DNA from 2 places in the Pararhizobium capsulatum DSM 1112 genome. Region 2 is predicted to be linked to the other one. Evidence: predicted binding sites of a transcription regulator. Region 2 holds the regulator's gene; the other holds the start of a gene.
The links. Region 2 encodes HrcA, which represses chaperone genes, less so after heat shock. Its sites were predicted from a motif close to GTTAGCACTCNCNNNNNGNGAGTGCTAAC; they were not measured.

Region 1 (9,238 bases), on a different contig from region 2:
AAGGGCTCGTCCTTCAGCATCTTGCGGAAGAAGCGCTTGGCGGCATCGAGATCACGCTTCGCGGTGAGCAGGAAGTCAATCGGGTTTCCGTGCTTATCGATGGCGCGGTACAGGTAACGCCACTTGCCGCGGATCTTGACGTAGGTCTCGTCAATCCGGACTGAGCCACAATGCGGTCGGCGGAACTGGCGCAGCCGCTTATCGATCATCGGTTCACAAGCCAGAACCCAGCGATTGATCGTGCTGTGGTCCACTTCAAAGCCGCGCTCCTGGAACATCTCCTCGAGATCTCGGTAGCTGAGCGGGTAGCGCAGGTCACCGCCTGCACGATCAGCCATGCCTCGAAATGCCGCCCTTTGAAATCATCTTTCGACTGGCGCTTCAGCTTCTCGGCAATGGCATTCAGAATCATTTGTACGCTCCACAACATTGGAGCGGGAACTTCCTCGCCGACGGTGAACAGCTCGTTAACCACGAAAATTTGCGACGGGCCCCCTCTGGCTGGTTGTGGCGCGCAGATGAAACTGCCTACTTATATTAGGTGCGACCCGTCACTGCCGGTCAGCTTCAGCAACGAAGGTGCAAAGCTGCCGTCCAACGCACTGAGTGGAGGTCTTTAAGGGCGAGGCGTTCGGAGCATAGGTGCGAACGCCGTTGTTTGCTTAGCATCATTCCAACGTCGCGAGGTGGAGTACGTTGCAGCACTCCACCCGCATGGTGCCCTTCTTACGAAATCGGAGACCTATTACATCATACCGCCCATGCCGCCCATGTCAGGCATGCCGCCGCCGGCCGAATCCTTCTTCGGCAGTTCGGCAATCATGGCTTCCGTGGTGATCAGCAGCGAAGCAACCGAAGCTGCGTTCTGCAGAGCCGTACGGACAACCTTGACAGGATCGACGATACCCATGGCGATCATGTCGCCGAATTCGCCGGTCTGGGCGTTGTAGCCGAAGTTGTCGGTGTTGCTTTCGAGGATCTTGCCAACGATGATCGAGCCTTCGTCGCCTGCGTTTTCCGCGATCTGGCGAACCAGCGACTGAAGTGCCTTGCGGATGATCGAGATACCGGCGGTCTGATCGTCGTTTGCGCCCTTGAGGTCGAGAACGATCGAGGCGCGGAGCAGAGCCGTACCACCACCAGGAACGATACCTTCCTGAACGGCAGCGCGCGTTGCGTTCAGCGCGTCGTCGATACGGTCCTTCTTTTCCTTGACTTCGGTTTCAGTCACACCACCGACGCGGATGACGGCAACGCCGCCCGAAAGCTTGGCCATGCGTTCCTGCAGCTTTTCCTTGTCGTAGTCGGAGGTTGTTTCTTCGATCTGAGCCTTGATCTGGGCCACGCGGCCGTCGATTTCCGCCTTCTTACCGGCACCATCGACGAGAATGGTATTCTCTTTCGTAATGGTCACCTTCTTGACGCGGCCGAGCATTTCGAGCGTGACGTTTTCCAGCTTGATGCCGATGTCTTCGGAGATGACCTGGCCACCGGTCAGGATCGCGATGTCTTCGAGCATGGCCTTGCGGCGATCGCCGAAGCCCGGAGCCTTGACGGCAGCGATCTTCAGGCCGCCACGCAGCTTGTTGACGACGAGGGTCGCAAGAGCTTCGCCTTCGACGTCTTCCGAGATGATGAGGAGCGGCTTGCCGGTCTGAACAACGGCTTCGAGAACCGGAAGCATTGCCTGCAGGTTGGAAAGCTTCTTCTCATGGAGAAGGATGTAAGCGTCTTCCAGTTCGGCAACCATCTTTTCAGGGTTGGTCACGAAGTAGGGCGACAGGTAGCCGCGGTCGAACTGCATGCCTTCGACGACTTCGAGTTCGGTTTCGGCGGTCTTGGCTTCTTCAACCGTGATGACGCCTTCATTGCCGACCTTCTGCATCGCTTCAGCGATGTACTGGCCGATTTCCTTTTCGCCGTTGGCGGAGATCGTGCCGACCTGAGCCACTTCTTCCGACGTGCTGATCTTCTTTGCCTTGGCCACCAAACCCTTGACCACCTCGGCCACAGCAAGATCGATACCGCGCTTCAGGTCCATCGGGTTCATGCCGGCTGCAACGGCCTTGCCGCCTTCGCGGACGATGGCCTGGGCGAGAACGGTTGCGGTCGTGGTGCCGTCGCCGGCGATGTCGTTGGTCTTCGAAGCAACTTCGCGGACCATCTGGGCGCCCATGTTCTCGAACTTGTCTTCCAGTTCGATTTCCTTGGCAACAGCCACACCGTCCTTGGTGATGCGCGGTGCGCCGTAGGACTTGTCGATGATGACGTTGCGGCCCTTAGGACCCAGCGTTATCTTGACGGCGTCAGCGAGGATATCGACGCCGCGCAGCATCTTTTCGCGCGCGGTACGGCCGAACTTAATTTCTTTGGCTGCCATGATAAAAACTCCCGGGCTGATGCCCAATTGGTTTTATGGAATGTGGAAGGTGATAACCGGCTCAGATCAGCCGATAACGCCCATGATGTCGGCTTCCTTCATGATCAGAAGGTCTTCGCCGTTGAGCTTGACTTCGGTGCCCGACCACTTGCCGAACAGGACACGGTCGCCGCCCTTGACGTCGAGCGCGATGAGCGTGCCCTTGTCGTCACGGGTGCCGGTGCCGACAGCGACGATTTCGCCTTCCTGCGGCTTTTCCTTGGCGGTATCAGGAATGATGATGCCGCCCTTGGTCTTTGCTTCAGCCTCAATACGGCGCACGACGACGCGATCGTGCAGCGGACGAAAATTGGTCCCAGTCATTTTTGGATTCCTTGATGGGATCACAGCCGAATGGCTTCTCCCGAAGCGCGATCTTAGCACTCTCCACCATTGAGTGCTAGCCATTCTTCTGCAATCGTGTATTATTATAAATCCTTGCGCCTAAAGAAATAAAATATTCTCGGCATGCTTTTTGGTGATTCTTAGCAAATCATCTGATTGTCAGAAATAATAATTACCGCAATTCAATTGCAAACCGTCGGGTTTTGACCGTTCTACAATTTAAAGTTCTTCTTCGTTCTCAGCGTTGTGTTATGCATGACTTTATGTTGCGGACAAATCTTTGCTCTCGATTGCTGAGGGTGAATTACCCATCCGCAAAAAAGGTACACCGACATGATCAGGTTTCGCCCAAAGACTGAGGCAGAATTGGCAAAAGAAGCGACGGCTACTGCCTCAGCGTCGAGCATCGTCAAACCGATAAAACCGCCCGCTACAAAGACGCCCGTAAGCGGGTGATGCCCGCCCCAACTGACGAACGGGCACCTGGCCAGTCGTTGGATGGCTCCCCAAGGGCGCTGTTCGAACCATCGTCCGCCAGATCGCGGTCACGGGCGAGCGCCTCGCGAAGTCCTTGTAGCTCATCGGAGATGGCATGGAATACTTCTTGCTGCCGAACCCCCTTGACTACAAACGTATCAACGAGAGCCTCAAGCCGGTGATATCATAATCGCCGCCGGCAATTCCGCCATCCCCGATGCGCTTGCTGCGGAGGTAGTTGGCGCTATTCGTGAAGTGGGAGACCGTGAAGAGTTCATCAAACGGCATAGGCGGAGAGCGACAACTTTCAGGACTTACTTACGGTCATCGAATGTCAGAGATCACGGCGCAAACGGAATGACAACTACCGCGAGATCGTCACGACTACTGAAAAGACGTCAATGGCACTTGCACCGGGCGACGTCTACGACCTGACGGCGATCTGGGCCAGCACCGCATTCATGACGCAGTCGGAACCCCGGCAATAGCCTCGGCCGCCTGTCTCGGTGAAATAGCCGGACGCTTTCTTGGCAGATATCTCCACGGCTTTCAATGGGGATACGGGGAGCTTGAAAACACAGGCTCCCCGCCCGCGACTATAGGACGAAGTCGCTGGCCTGGAAGGCGATGGCGTCGTCGAAATGGATACTGAAATCCGCCAACTTGTCACCGTTGGAGTCGCCGTAAACATATGTGTCAGATGCCTGCTTGTCGAAACGAAGCTCGCCGTGACCGCCGCTGAAGGCGGCAGACCCTTTGAAGATGAATGCCTGATCACGGCCCATCCTGTCGAAAAACTCGGTTTCAGGGCCCTGGTGGTCAACAGCGGCGAAGCGGCGAAAATTCGTCTCAAACAAGCCAGTTTGTCGGTCGAAGCGATCCTTTGCGACATCCGCATGCCTGATGGGGACGGACCAGCGTTCTTTGACTGGCTCCGCCAATCCCTTCCGACGCTGGCAGGACGCATCGGCTTCATCACCGGAGACACGTTGGGACCTGCCGCCGGCCGTTTCCTGGCGCGCTCCGAATGCCCCGTGATCGAAAAGCCATTCACACCGGAAGACATAAGGCGCGTCCTTGGCTCGTTAGTAAAACCCACCTTGCGTTCTGAAACAATCGAAACAAAGCTCGATTGAGGGCGAATTCTGCCGGAAACATTGCACTGTTAAAGTCACCTTTCGAAACAACTCTGGAGCTGATATTATGCAGGAAACCGAAATTGTGTTGCTTGAAGACAGCTTCGCTGAAGTCCGCGCGGCAGGAGAACAAGCTGCTGCACTATTTTACGCACGGCTTTTCGTTCACGATCCTTCTTTGAGGATCATGTTTACGAGCACCGATATGAAAGAGCAGGGCCGCAAGTCCCTGGTCATCAAATCCTTGCGTAGACTTGATTCCGTCGTTCCGGCACTGGAACAACTCGCGGTAAAGCATGTCGGTTACGGCGTCCGAGATGAACATTATACCGTGGTGGGAAAGGCCCTGATGGAAACCCTGTCCGTGTTCTTCGCCAAACGATTTACACTCGAATATCGCGCGGCATGAACATCGGCCTATGAAACGGTTGCCACCGTGATGATAGCAGCGGCAAATTCAAGCCGGGTAAGCGAGCTTCACCAACGTTGATACTGATGGAAAAGATTTGTTGTGTCAGCATCGCCCAGAATGCAGCCCGTTTTTTCCGGTTCGCTTGTCGCGCTTGGGGTACCTGCTTCCGCGCATGCGTACTCAAGGGTGAATGGATGGGTCCGTGAGATCTCCGCGCTGGAGAGGACGCTCACATTCTGAAGGACAACAGGTGAGCTATGAAATAGACCAGGACCGAAAAACTGGAAAGGCAAGTGCTGAAAACGTGCGCCGTTTGACAACGTTACAGGTACCGTTGCAGCGTGTCAGTACTTTCGAGGAATTGCGATTGCACACATTAAGAGCGTCCCTGATATTGCCTACTTTCACAAAGATCGCCCCGACCGTGAAACAACAGCCGGGGCTTTTTGTTTTCGCCAATGCAACAATTCGGAAAGCGCTGAGATCATTCCTACTGTCTCGTCGCACCCGCGGATAATGGAAGTCTTGGCTTCCATATTTTCAGCAGCTCCCAAGACAACAAATATTTTCGAGCGTACTGTATCTCCATTGTTTAATGGGAGATTGCAGGAATGGCCTTGCAGATATTTGGATTTAATAGCATTGGCACGGGTCTTCGTGCCGACCTGACCACAGCAGACAGCGTTTTTGTCGCCGTAGGTATTACGGTGGGATCGAACGACAATAGTTCAATTAGCGGAACGGGAAGCTATCACACAGCCAATATTCAGGGGACGGTTGTCGGAGGAAGCAACGGTATCCTTCTCGGCGATGATGGATCAGCGGACAGCAATCAGCATTTGATCGTAGGGGAAAACGGCTATATCGGGGCATTTGCCAATTGGGGCGCTACGCTCAGAGGCTTTGATTCCCTTGTAGAAAATGACGGCACGATCTTCAGTTCTTTTGTGGCCCTACTTATCGACGGCACAAACGCAGCCTCACAATCGACAGTAATCAACACCGGCCTCATCGATGGGGGACTTTATGGCATCTTTCATTCAGGCAGCGAAACTCTGAACGTCGAAAACAACGGTACGATCAAATCGGGCCACTTTGCCTATGTCAGCACAAACGCAAGCGCCATCGACCAGATCACGAACACCGGTAAGATGGATGGCACGCTTTTTCTTGGCGGCGGCAATGACGTTTTCGACTCTCGGCTTGGGACGCTGTCAGGCACGGTAAATGCGGATGCGGGCTCCGACAAGCTCTACGGTAGCGCACTTGCGGACACGTTCTACGGCGGCGACGATGGGGATACCATCTCCGGCTATGCCGGCAACGACAAGTTGTATGGCGACAATGGGAATGACGCCTTGGTGGGCGGTGCGGGTGCCGACGCACTCAGCGGCGGGGCTGGAACGGATCGCGCGTACTATTCAGGGGCGACAACCGGGGTTGTCGTCAGCCTGCTGACCCCGTCTCTCAATACGGGTGAGGCCAAAGGCGACACCTTCAGTTCGATCGAAAACCTGACCGGCTCCAAGTACAACGATAGCCTCTTCGGGAACGCAGGGGCAAACTCGATCAGCGGCGGCGCGGGAAACGATATCATCAAAGGCTATGCCGGCAAGGATGCACTCGCAGGCGGTTCGGGCAACGACACATTTGTGTTCGACACCGCGCTCAGCGCCGCCACCAATGTCGATACCATCAGCGACTACAATGTCGCTGCCGATACGATCAGGCTGGAAAACGCCATATTCACCAAACTGACGGCGACCGGCGTTCTCGACGCAACTGCCTTTGTCAAGAACACGACGGGTGTGGCTGCCGACGCATCCGACCGGATCGTCTATGAAACCGATACCGGCAAACTGCTTTACGACCGGGATGGAAACGGTGCATCCTATGCCGGCGTCCAGTTCGCGAAGCTGGCGGCGGGACTGGCAATTACCAGCACCGATTTCTTTATCATTTGAGGCGAATGCCCAAAATCGTAAACGTCGAGACTGCCCGGCGTTCGCTCTGCGACGGGGGGGATCACCCTGCGAACGCGGGGCCGACGAATAATCGGCTACATGGCCTGTGGCCGCACCTCATGTCCTAGAGCGACGAATAGCCGACCAAGGTGGTGAGCGCCGCAACGCGCGTCCACAACAATGATACACGTCGGCACCTTGTGGCAAACTCAATGAGGGTCTGCCGCCGCATCGTTCGGCGGACAATCACGGCGCGTTTGTCGTCAATCCCAACAACGCTGCAGCTATTCTTTCCTACATCGGTGCTCAGGATCGAAATCGTCATCGATCGGCTCCTCTTCCTTCAACGAAGGCACATCACATTAGATGCGTTCGGAGGGCGGACCATCATAGTCAACACTGGGGGCCGTCACGAAGAACGTGACGTGCAATGAATGCAGAGAACGCTTCCATCTGCTGAACGACAAGGTCCTTGGTCGGCGATGTCACGTTATCAGCAGCCTAACGGTTGATGGATAATTCGGCTGAGAGGAACTCGCCGCCTCTCAGTTACAAGAACCACCGCTTTCCACCGCAGATCATCGCCCATGCGATCTGGCTGTATTTCCGGTTCCCTTTGAGCCTGCGGCTGGTCGAGGAATAGCTGCTGGAGCGCGGCGTTGTCGTGTCTTACGAAACGATACGGCGATGGAGCCGCAAATTCGGGGCCGCTTACGTGAAGCCGCTGCGCAGAAAGAAGCCGCCGCGAAAAGATATCTGGCATTTGGACGAGGTCGTGATTTCCATGGGTGGCCGAAAACACCGGCTTTGGCGTGCCGTTGACCAGGACGGTTACGTCCTCGACGAGAAAGCAAGGCCTGACGCCGAACGCATCGCTAGCGACAAGCTGCGCTCGTAGGGAGGGGCAAAAACGGACGTGATGCCGCAGTCGAACATCGATCACGCAAGGGCCTAAACAATCATGCGGAGAATTCTCACGTGCCACTTCGAATAAGAGAACGGATGATGCAGGGATTTCGATCTGTCGGCGGCTTGCAACGTTTCATCTCGGTCTTCTCAGCAGTCCGCAATCTATTCGTCGCGCTGCAACGGAAACGCTTAGCCCTAGCCACCCACATTCATCGGATCCGCGCAATGGCGCAGTGGAAAGCCGTGACCGCCGCAGGTGCCGGAGTTGACAGATAAGCGCCTTGTCCGGGCGTCAAGGAAACAACGTGACATCGCCCCAAACTGGCGACCACTGGGTTTGGCGCGATCAGGTTGGCTGATCGCGTTCAAGCTGCTAAGTCGCATCTGATCTCAAGTACGAGGAAAGATTTAATGTTCGCCGATCTCGATCAGCTCCTGCTTGTGTTCACCGCATATATCATAGGAGCCGCAAGTCCTGGGCCAAGCAATATGCGGATCATGGGCGTCGCAATGGATCAGGGCCGTAAAGCAGCGTTGATAATCGCCGCCGGTGTGATCAGTGGCTCGTTCTTCTGGGGAACAATGGCGGCAACCGGCGTGTCCGCGATCCTGGCCCAATATGCGGAGGCTCTGGTTATCCTCAAAATATTCGGCGGGCTGTATCTCCTCTATCTGGCCTTCAAGGCCGGAAGCTCGGCGCTGACCTCCGATGACAAACTCAGTCTCCAACTGGAGGCGCGGCAAATAGTTACCGGGTTCGGGCTCTATCGTCGCGGACTACTCATGCATCTTATGAACCCGAAAGCTGTATTGGGTTGGATTGCCACGATGACGCTTGGCCTTGGACCGGACGCCACAACGGCGACCGTGGTCATTATCCTCGCAGGGTGCGCCGTCCTTAGCGTGACGATCTTCGGCGGTTACGCTTTGCTGTTCTCGACCGCGCCGATGATCCGTATCTACCGTCGCGCCCGTCGCTGGATCGCGGGCACCCTCGCAGGCGTGTATGGAGCGGGAGGCATGAAGCTTCTGCTTTCGCGCTCATAAACGAAGGAAATCTGATGACCCTATTTCAAGGCCTGTCGGCGTTCCCCATCACTCCCACTAACCAGGCTGGCGTTGTCGATACGTCGGCATTGGCGATCATCCTGAACCGTATCCGGGAAGCGGGCGCAGATTCCATCGGACTGCTCGGCAGCACGGGGGGATACGCCTTCTTGTCTCGTGATCAAAGACGTCGCGCCTTGGAAACCACGATGGCGACGGTCGGTGGCAAGATACCCGTCATCGTCGGGGTCGGTGCGCTTCGAACGGATGAGGCTGAGGCGTTGGCTAGGGATGCCAGAGAAGCGGGGGCCGACGGCCTACTCCTTGCTCCCGTGTCTTACACGCCTCTTACCGAGCAGGAGGTCTACGAGCACTACGCGGCAGTCACCGATGTGGGACAGCTTCCCCTATGCGTCTACAGCAACCCCAGCACAACGAGATTCACGTTCAGCGTTGAACTGATCGAACGGCTCGCCAAGGTTCGAAACATCGTAGCCATAAAAATGCCACTGCCTGCCGACGGGGACTA
Region 2 (9,238 bases):
CGACGACGATCGCCATGACCGCAATCGGTTTTCCGCTCTCGCCAATGATCGGCGAGTAGTCGAGGTTCATCCAGGCAGGCTCGAGCTGTCCGCTGCGCTGGAGTGACAGCTTCTGATCCGTATAGGCAAGCGTGCCGCCGGCGAGACCGACCTTCATGACATTGTCGTTGAAATCGGCCACTTCCGGCCAGCCTTCACGCACCTTCGAGCCCAGGAGCTGCGGGTGCCGGCCGCCGGCAAAGACGGAATAGGCATCGTTGTAGATCATGATGCCGTCTTCGCCCCAGAGCGTCACGATCGGCACGGGCGACTGGAGGACGAGCGCGATGGTCGTCTTCAGGCTCTGCGGCCAGGTCGTGACGCAGCCGATGGAGGTCAAGGACCAGTCATGAGCGGCGATCAGCCCGGCAAGCTCGCCATTGTGGGCCAGGAAGGCAAAGTCGTCATGTCGCATGGGTCGCCGCGGTCTAGAGGATGAAGCAGATAACTAGGCGCCGTTCGGCTGCCGGAAAGAGGCAGCCCTGCGATTTCTGGCGAGGGAAAATTCCACGCATTCGTCCTGCCCTGCAAGGCTTTGAGCCTGTCAGCAGGCGAGGTCCGCCACCACGGCATCGAGGATCAGCATGCCGGCCGGCGTGCAGCGCAGGCGCGAATTGCCAAGACGCTCGATGAAGCCATGCTCGATGAGGAACTGCTCGCGATCCGGGTCCGGCTCGCGGCCCGACAGTCTCTGCCAGCGGACGAGATCGATGCCTTCCTTCAGCCGCAGGCCCATCAGCAGCAGCTCGTCGGCCTGTTCGTCGCGACCCAGGATTTCCTGGTCGACCATGCCGTGGCCGGTCTTCTCGACCAGCCGCAGCCACTCCTCCGGCTTCCGTTCCGTGGCGGTGGCGAGCTTGTCGGCGCCGAGCGTCAGGCGGCCATGGGCGCCGGGGCCGATGCCGGCATAGTCACCGTAGCGCCAGTAGGTGAGGTTGTGGCGGCTTTCCGCGCCGGGAACGGCGTGGTTGGAAACCTCGTAGGCCGGCATGCCGATGGCAGCCGTGATATCCTGTGTTGCCTCGTAGAGAACGGCGGACTGTTCGCCGTCGGGCACGATCAGCTTGCCGGCCTTGTGCAGGCCGTAGAAGGGCGTGCCTTCCTCGATCGTCAGCTGATAGAGCGAGAGATGGTCGACGGCATAGGAGACCGCTTCCTTCAGCTCCTTTTCCCATTCCTCGACCGTCTGTTTCGGCCGGGCGTAGATGAGGTCGAAGGACATGCGCGGGAAGATATCGCGGGCGAGACCTATGGCCTTCAGGGCATCCTCGACATTGTGCAGGCGACCGAGGAATTTGAGGTCGGCGTCGTTGAGCGCCTGGACGCCGAGCGAGACGCGGTTGACGCCGGCGGCGCGGTAGCCGCGAAAGCGGGTCGCCTCGACGCTGGAGGGGTTGGCCTCCATGGTGATCTCGATACCATCAGGCACATGCCATTCCCTGGCGATGCCGTTCAGCACGGCCTCGACCGTGGCCGGATCCATGAGCGAGGGAGTGCCGCCGCCCATGAAGATGCTGGTGACCGTGCGCGGGCCGGAAAGGCGGCGAGCCTCCGCCATTTCCTTCAGGAAAGCCGCGACGAAACGCGGCTGGTCCACCGGCTGATGACGGACATGGCTGTTGAAATCGCAGTAGGGACATTTGGCGGCGCAGAAGGGCCAATGCACGTAGACCCCGAAGCCGGGGTCCGTGTGGTCGCCAATGGAGTTGAAAATGGCCATTCCGTTCGTTTCTTCGGACCTTGTCCGTCTGTGGTGGCTCAGATGCCTTTCGGGGCATCAAGGCAGGTTTCGGCAAAAAGCTTGAAGGCGCGGGCGCGATGCGACAGCGCATCGGCATCGCCCGGTTTCCAGCCATGTTTTTCCTCGGCCGTCATTTCACCGAATGTGGTGTCGTAACCATCAGGTTGAAAGACCGGATCGTAGCCGAAACCGCTTGTGCCGCGCGGCGGCCAGACCAGATGGCCGGCGACTTCGCCGCGGAAGAGTTCGACATGGCCATCCGGCCAGGCAAGGCAGAGCACCGAGACGAAGCGGGCGGTTCGGGCCTCACGCGTGGTCGCACCCTTTTCCTGAAGCGCAGTTTCCACCTTCTGCATCGCCATGGCGAAATCGCGGGTGCCATCTGATGTTTCAGCCCAGTTTGCCGTATAGACGCCGGGGGCGCCATCCAGTGCATCGACGACGATGCCGCTGTCATCCGACAGGGCGGGCAGGCCGGAAGCGTTGGCGGAGGCGAGCGCCTTGATTGTCGCATTCTCCTCGAACGTCGTGCCGGTTTCATCCGGCTCGATGAAGTTGAGGTCGGCAGCGGATTTGGCGGAAAAGCCGAGCGGGCCGATCAGGTCGTGGATTTCCCGGATCTTGCCGGCATTGTGACTGGCGACGATCAGGGTCTTGTCTTCAAGCTTGCGCATTGGGTTTTCTCTCAGTCGATGTTCCAGAGGCCGGGTTCGGCGCATTCAAGGCTGTTTCCGGCGGGATCTCGGAAATAGAAGGACCGGGCACCGGTCGGCCAGCGGATGTCGGCCTCGACGGCGATGCCGGCGGATTTGAGTTTTTCGGCGAAGCGGTCGAGGTTTTCCGAGGCCACGCGGAAGCAGGCGTGACCTTGACCCTTGGTGCCGTGTGGCGGAACGGGCAGGGCGCCTTCGTGGGGCGGGTTCACCGTCTCTTCCGGATTGAAGATCAGAAGAACGCTTTGGCCGCAACGGAAAAAGACGTGGCGGTTTCCGGCGCGGGTGATCTTTTCGAGGCCGAGGATGGTGCCGTAGAAGTGTTCGGCGGCGTCGAGGTCGTCGGCGTAAAGGGCGGTTTCGAGGATGCCTTCGAGGGCGTTAGCCATGGTGATGACCTCTCGTGAGCTTGGAATATGCCGCTCCACCCCCCTCTGTCAGCGCTGCTGACATCCCCCCCGCAAGGGGGGAGAAGGGGAGTATGCCGGTCGCCCCAGCCAATCTCCCCCCTTGCGGGGGAGATGTCACGAAGTGGCAGAGGGGGGTGGCGGCGGCTTGCTCTGGCTTCGGCAGGGCGCGCCAAATCTTTCCCCGCGAGAGGGTTAGGGTGAGGGGCAATCCTGTCGTTGAAAGTGCCATCGGTTCCTGACTTAACCTGCGACAGCCTGCTTCTGCAGCGTCACCAGTTCGGCGATACCGTTCTTGGCAAGGCCCATCAGGATTGCGAATTCGGTTTCGGAGAAGGGCTTGCCTTCTGCAGTGCCCTGGATCTCGACGATGCCGCCGGAGCCGGTCATGACGAAATTGGCGTCGGTTTCGGCAGCGGAGTCTTCGAGATAGTCGAGATCGATCACCGGCTGGTCGGCGAAGATACCACAGGAAATCGCGGCGATATGGTCCTTCAGAACCTTATCGACCTTGATCATGTTACGGGCTTCCATCCACTTCAGGCAGTCGTGAAGGGCAATCCACGCCCCTGTGATCGAGGCGGTGCGGGTGCCGCCATCGGCTTGGATGACGTCGCAGTCGATCGAGATCTGGCGTTCGCCGAGCGCCTGAAGATCGACGACAGCGCGCAGCGAGCGTCCGATAAGGCGCTGGATTTCCTGGGTGCGGCCGCTCTGCTTGCCAGTGGCGGCTTCACGCTTCATGCGTTCACCGGTGGCGCGCGGCAGCATGCCGTATTCGGCGGTGACCCAGCCCTTGCCGCTGTTACGCAGCCACGGCGGCGTCTTGTCCTCGAGGCTTGCCGTGCACAGCACATGCGTATCCCCGAATTTCACCAGACAGGAGCCTTCGGCATGCTTGGAAACATTGCGCTCGAAGGAAACCTTGCGCATCTGGTCGGTTTTTCTGCCGGAGGGCCGCATCATGAACTCCTTTGATGTTCGTGCAGCCTTCTAGCCTATGTTGACGCGAAGGGAAATCATTTCGGTGCGAGATAAAACCGCTGTATCCAAGGGGCTGGCGCGCATTTTCTCTTTTGCACTCCTGCGGCGGATCACTATATTTCATGCAGATGCAACAGCATGGAATTTGCAACGTAGATGGTAATCAACAGATCCGGGGCCAGTGACAGGCTTTCCTCGCTCGACGAGCGTTCGGGAGAGATTTTTCGCCGGATCGTCGAGAGCTATCTCGAAAACGGCGAGCCGCTCGGCTCCCGCAGTCTTTCGCGGTTGCTGCCAATGTCGCTTTCGCCCGCATCGGTGCGCAATGTGATGAGCGATCTCGAAGATCTTGGTCTCATCTATTCTCCCCATATATCGGCGGGCCGCCTGCCAACCCAGATCGGGCTGCGTTTTTTCGTCGATGCCTTTATGCAGGTTGGCGATCTTTCCGCGGAAGACCGCGCCTCGATCGACCGGCATGTGCGCCGCAGCGACCACGGACAACCGGTGGAATCGCTGCTGACCGAGGCAAGCCAGATGTTGTCGGGCATGTCACGGGGCGCGGGGCTGGTGATAACGGCCAAGTCCGATCCTATTCTGAAGCATGTCGAATTCATGCGGCTTGCCCCGACGAAGGCTCTTGCCGTTCTTGTCGGCGAGCATGATCAGGTCGAAAACCGCATCATCGAACTGCCGAGCGGCATCACCAGTTCGCAGCTGACGGAGGCCGCCAACTTCCTTAACGCCCATCTCGCCGGCCAGACGCTGCACGAGGCGCGCGGCCAGCTGCAGAAGGTCAAGGAAACGGTGCGGCTGGAGCTTGATGCGCTGTCGCAGGATCTGGTCGAGCGCGGTCTTGCCATCTGGTCGGGCGGCGACAGCGACGACAAGCCGACGCAACTCATCGTCCGTGGCCGGGCCAATCTGCTGGAAGGTCTTGCCGGTGCCGACGATGTCGACCGGCTGCGCATGCTGTTCGACGATCTTGAAAAGAAGGACAGCCTGATCGAAATCCTCAACCTTGCCGAAAGCGGGCCGGGGGTGCGTATCTTTATCGGCTCGGAAAACAAGCTGTTTTCGCTGTCCGGCTCGTCGCTGATCGTCGCGCCCTACAAGGATAGCGATGAGAAGATCGTCGGCGCAGTCGGCGTCATCGGCCCGACGCGCCTCAACTATTCGCGCATCGTGCCGATGGTGGATTATACGGCACAGCTGATGTCCAGGCTGTCGCGCGGATAGCGGCATTTGCCCAAGGCCGCGTTTGCGCCCTTGATTTTTGGCGTCCGAAGCTCGATATCGGCACCATCTAGACTTTCCGGAGACCGGTATGACCGAAGACACGAAGAATTACGGCCCCGAGGCCTATGAAACCGAAGGCGCCGCGGCAAGCGAAGCTGCTGCTGAAGCCGGTGCTGAGGTTACCGAGCAGGAGCTGCTCGAAGCTGCGCGCGCCGAAACCGCCGAGATGCGCGACCGTTACCTGCGCCTCGCCGCTGAAATGGACAATCTGCGTCGCCGCACCGAGCGTGACGTCAAGGATGCCAAGTCCTATTCCGTCGCCGGCTTTGCCCGCGACATGCTGGCCGTTTCCGACAACCTGCGCCGCGCTCTCGATGCCATCCCGGCAGAGGCCCGTGCTGCAGGGGATGCCGGGTTCAACGCGTTGATCGAAGGCGTCGAGATGACCGAGCGCTCGATGCTGTCGGCGCTGGAGCGCCATGGCGTGAAGAAGCTTGAGCCCGAAGGCCAGAAGTTCGATCCGAACTTCCACCAGGCCATGTTCGAAATTCCGAATCCGGACGTGCCGAACAACACGGTGGTTCAGGTCGTTCAGGCCGGTTACACGATCGGCGACCGCGTCCTGCGGCCGGCCATGGTCGGCGTTGCCAAGGGCGGCCCGAAGATCGCGATCGTCGACGGCGAGACGCCGGCGGCTTAAGGCTGGTGCGAAGGGGTTCACCCCCTCTATCACTTCGTGAGATCTCCCCCTCAAGGGGGGAGATTGTTCATTTCCCTTGATAGCTTCGTTTACATGAGCGAGAGCGCGCCTCTTGCGACCCCCCTTGAGGGGAAGATGCCCGACAGGGCAGAGGGGGGTAAATCCCTCAACATTCACTTCATCCAAACAACTGCTTCAGATGGTCGTTCAGGAACCGCCCTTCCGGATCGAGCTTGTTCCTCAGCGCCCGGAAATCGCCAGCGCGCGGATAGAGCGCCGTCACATCCTCTGCGCCGAGGAAGTGGAGCTTGCCCCAGTGCGGGCGGGAGCCGAACTGGCGCAGGATATCGTCCACATCCTTCAGGTAGTTCCAGTAGTCGGTGCCGGGCTCGCCGGAGACTGACAGGGTAATGGAATCTTGCTCGAAGAATGGGCTGATCCAGCCGGGATCGCCGGCGGTGAAGCGGTATTCGATCGGGTAGATGCAAGTCGGATGCTTTTCCAGCATCAGCTTGCGCACTTCCATGCAGGCCTGCTTGCCGTAGCGCAGAGGCACGGCATATTCGAGCTCGTGGAAGTTCGGGACGTATTCGATCGGGTAGATCTCCGAGGAATAGGCGATCTTCTCGAAACCCCTCTCCATCGGCGGCTCGGTGGTGATGTCGATCGTCTTCATCTCGCAGACATCCGACAGGCTGTCGGTGGTCGAGACGGAAGACGTGTCCGGCAGGCAGTAGCAGTGGCGGCTTTCCGGTACGGGGCACCAGAAGAAGCCGAAATGCCGGTGGTTTGCCGCGAGATCGTCGTGTTGCTCCATGCATTCGTCGAAGGTGCAGCGCCAGAGCTTTTCATGCAGATTGTAGCTCTCCATCGCCTGCAGGGTGATCTCCGAGATCACGCCGAGCATGCCGATGGAAACCCGCGCCGCGTTCAGGAGGTCGGGTCGGCTTTCATCGACGATGAGGATACTGCCGTCGGGCTGCACGAGCCGCATGCCGACAATCTGGGAGGCCATGTTGCCGAGCTTGATGCCGGTGCCATGGGTGCCGGTGGTCAGCGCGCCGGCCAGCGCCTGGCTGTCGATATCGCCCTGGTTGATCAGCGAGAGGCCGGCTTGCTTCAACGCCTTGCCCAGCGTGTTGATCGTCGTGCCGGCGTGGACGGAGACACGCTTGCGGGCCGTGTCAATATTGGTGATGCCCTGCAGCCCGGAGAGGGTGAGGTGCAGGCCGCTCGTGAGTGCCACGGGTGTAAAGGAATGGCCCGAGCCTGCGCAGCGGACGTTCAAGCCATCTGATGTCGCCTCCCGCACCATGTCCGCCAGCGCGGCTTCACTGTCGGGAGCGCCTTTGTGTCTGACGATGCACGACTGGTTTCCGACCCAGTTGCGCCAGTGTCCGCCTGCTTCCATCATGGTTCTCTCCCTGGCTCACACCGCCGTAAAGCAGTTGTCGACGAAAAGATGGGTGCCGTTGACGAAGCTCGATTCATCGCTGGCGAGGAAGAGGGCGGCCTGGGCCACTTCCATCGGGTCGCAGAGCCGGCCCTGCTGGGCGGCGATCGCGGCATCCGAAACATCGACACCGTATTTGGCGAGACCCACCAGTTCGCGCTTGCCGTGGTCGGTGGCGATGAAGCCGGGGCAGACGGCGTTGGAGCGGATGCCGCGATCGCGAAACTCGACGGCGATGGCGCGGGCGAACATATGGCAGGCGCCCTTGGTGGTGTCGTAGAGCACTTCCATCGGGGTCGCGGCGACGGCCGAGATCGAGGACGTCGAGACGATGCTGCCGCCACCGGCCGCCAGCATGCCGGGCAGCACGGCCTTGGTCATCAGGAACATCGAGCGGACATTGACGGCCATCAGCCGGTCCCACTCCTCCTCTTCTGTCTCAAGGAATGGGCCGACGGCGAGGATGCCTGCGTGATTAAAGAGCACGGTAATCGGCCCGAAGGCGTCCTCCACCGCCTTCACCGCGGATTTGACCTCCGAGGAGACCGAGACATCGGCGGGTGCGAAAATTGCCTCACCGCCTTCAGCGCGGATTGCCGCGGCAACTTCCTCACCCTTGCTGCGTGGCAGATCAACGATGCCGACGCGCGCGCCTTCCCGAGCGAAAAGCTGGGACGCAGCAAGGCCGCAGCCTCCCGCGCCGCCGCTGATCAAAGCCGTTTTACCTGCAAGCCTGCCTGCCATGTCGTTCTCCTCGTTTTATGTTTGCGAGGATATTATCGACAAAACAAAGGCTGTCGATATCCGGGATATCAACAGCCTTTAAAAATCAAACAGGTAGAGGCGACAATGATCAGGCCGCGTTGGAGGCCTGGTCGTCGCTGAGGAAGGTGTAGATGGCGGAAACGGAATCCGTTCCCCTGAGTTTTGCCACCATGTCCTGATCGCGCAGGACGCGCGCGATGCGCGAGAGCGCCTTCAAATGATCGGCGCCCGCGCCTTCAGGCGCAAGCAGAAGGAAAACCAGATCGACCGGCTGATCATCAAGCGCTTCGAAATCGACGGGCGTTTCCAGGCGCGCGAAAATGCCGACGATCGAGGTGAGGTGCGAGAGCTTGCCATGCGGTATGGCAATGCCGTTGCCCACGCCGGTCGAGCCGAGGCGTTCGCGCTGGAGAATAACGTCGAAGATTTCCCGCTCGGAAAGGCTGGTGATCTTGGATGCCTTAACCGCCAGCTCCTGAAGGAGCTGTTTCTTGGAGTTGGCCCTCATGGCCGGAATTATCGCATTCTGCTGCAGCAAGCCTGCCAATGCCATTCTGGTTGTCCTTGTTGCCCCAGGATAAGGTCCATCGTCCAGCTTCGTGCCGGGGATAGCCTTTCCGATCGTCTCACGACGGTTTCGACGGCCCGGTCAAGGCCCCCAATCACCGCCAGGAAAAACGGAGGTGGAAACGGCTTTCGCCGTCTCCACCCATCCGCTCAGCCCTTAATATTGGAGGAATCGATCCAGCCAATATTACCATCGTTGCGCCGATAGACGATATTCAACTGCTCATTGCCTGGGCTACGGAACATCAAAACCGGCTCGTCCGTCATGTCGAGCGCCATGACGGCGCTTGCAACGGACATGGTCCTGAGTTGTTTGGAACTCTCCGCGACAATCGTCGGCGCGTAATCCTCCGGAAGATCATCGTCTTCGTCGGGCACGGAATCCATCACGGTGTAAGCTACTTCGGCAAATCCTGCATGACCATTGCCATTGTGGTGATCCTTGAGCTTGCGCTTGTAGCGGCGGATGCGTTTTGCAATTCGCTCCGACGCTGCGTCAAATGCCGCTTGCGGGTCATTCGCTTCGCCACTTGCCTGCAAGGCTGCACCGCTGTCGAGGTGTATCTTGCAATCGGCACTGAAACGAGATCCAGACTTTTCCACAGTGACTTGGCTTGAATATCCTCCGTC

Region 1: a site for HrcA is predicted at 2,796-2,824, ahead of groES (co-chaperone GroES). Genes of this name have one in related genera too.

The regions. Positions count from the first base shown of each region.
Region 1 covers NZ_JAUSVF010000003.1:212,620-221,857, forward strand. The annotation lists partial or broken gene QO002_RS26145 (IS6 family transposase) at 1-412, opposite strand, end outside; gene groL (chaperonin GroEL) at 746-2,380, opposite strand; gene groES (co-chaperone GroES) at 2,447-2,743, opposite strand; gene QO002_RS26165 (response regulator) at 3,883-4,377, shown strand; gene QO002_RS26170 (globin domain-containing protein) at 4,445-4,786, shown strand; partial or broken gene QO002_RS26175 (cold-shock protein) at 5,010-5,096, shown strand; gene QO002_RS26180 (calcium-binding protein) at 5,401-6,753, shown strand; gene QO002_RS26185 (hypothetical protein) at 6,878-7,078, opposite strand; partial or broken gene QO002_RS26190 (IS6 family transposase) at 7,265-7,938, shown strand; gene QO002_RS26195 (LysE family translocator) at 8,074-8,709, shown strand; gene QO002_RS26200 (dihydrodipicolinate synthase family protein) at 8,724-9,238, shown strand, end outside.
Region 2 covers NZ_JAUSVF010000001.1:876,145-885,382, forward strand. The annotation lists gene QO002_RS04120 (hybrid sensor histidine kinase/response regulator) at 1-454, opposite strand, end outside; gene hemW (radical SAM family heme chaperone HemW) at 584-1,759, opposite strand; gene rdgB (RdgB/HAM1 family non-canonical purine NTP pyrophosphatase) at 1,798-2,454, opposite strand; gene QO002_RS04135 (VOC family protein) at 2,466-2,882, opposite strand; gene rph (ribonuclease PH) at 3,144-3,863, opposite strand; gene hrcA (heat-inducible transcriptional repressor HrcA) at 4,041-5,123, shown strand; gene grpE (nucleotide exchange factor GrpE) at 5,212-5,823, shown strand; gene QO002_RS04155 (D-arabinono-1,4-lactone oxidase) at 6,002-7,237, opposite strand; gene QO002_RS04160 (SDR family NAD(P)-dependent oxidoreductase) at 7,253-8,020, opposite strand; gene ptsN (PTS IIA-like nitrogen regulatory protein PtsN) at 8,130-8,594, opposite strand; gene hpf (ribosome hibernation-promoting factor, HPF/YfiA family) at 8,759-9,238, opposite strand, start outside.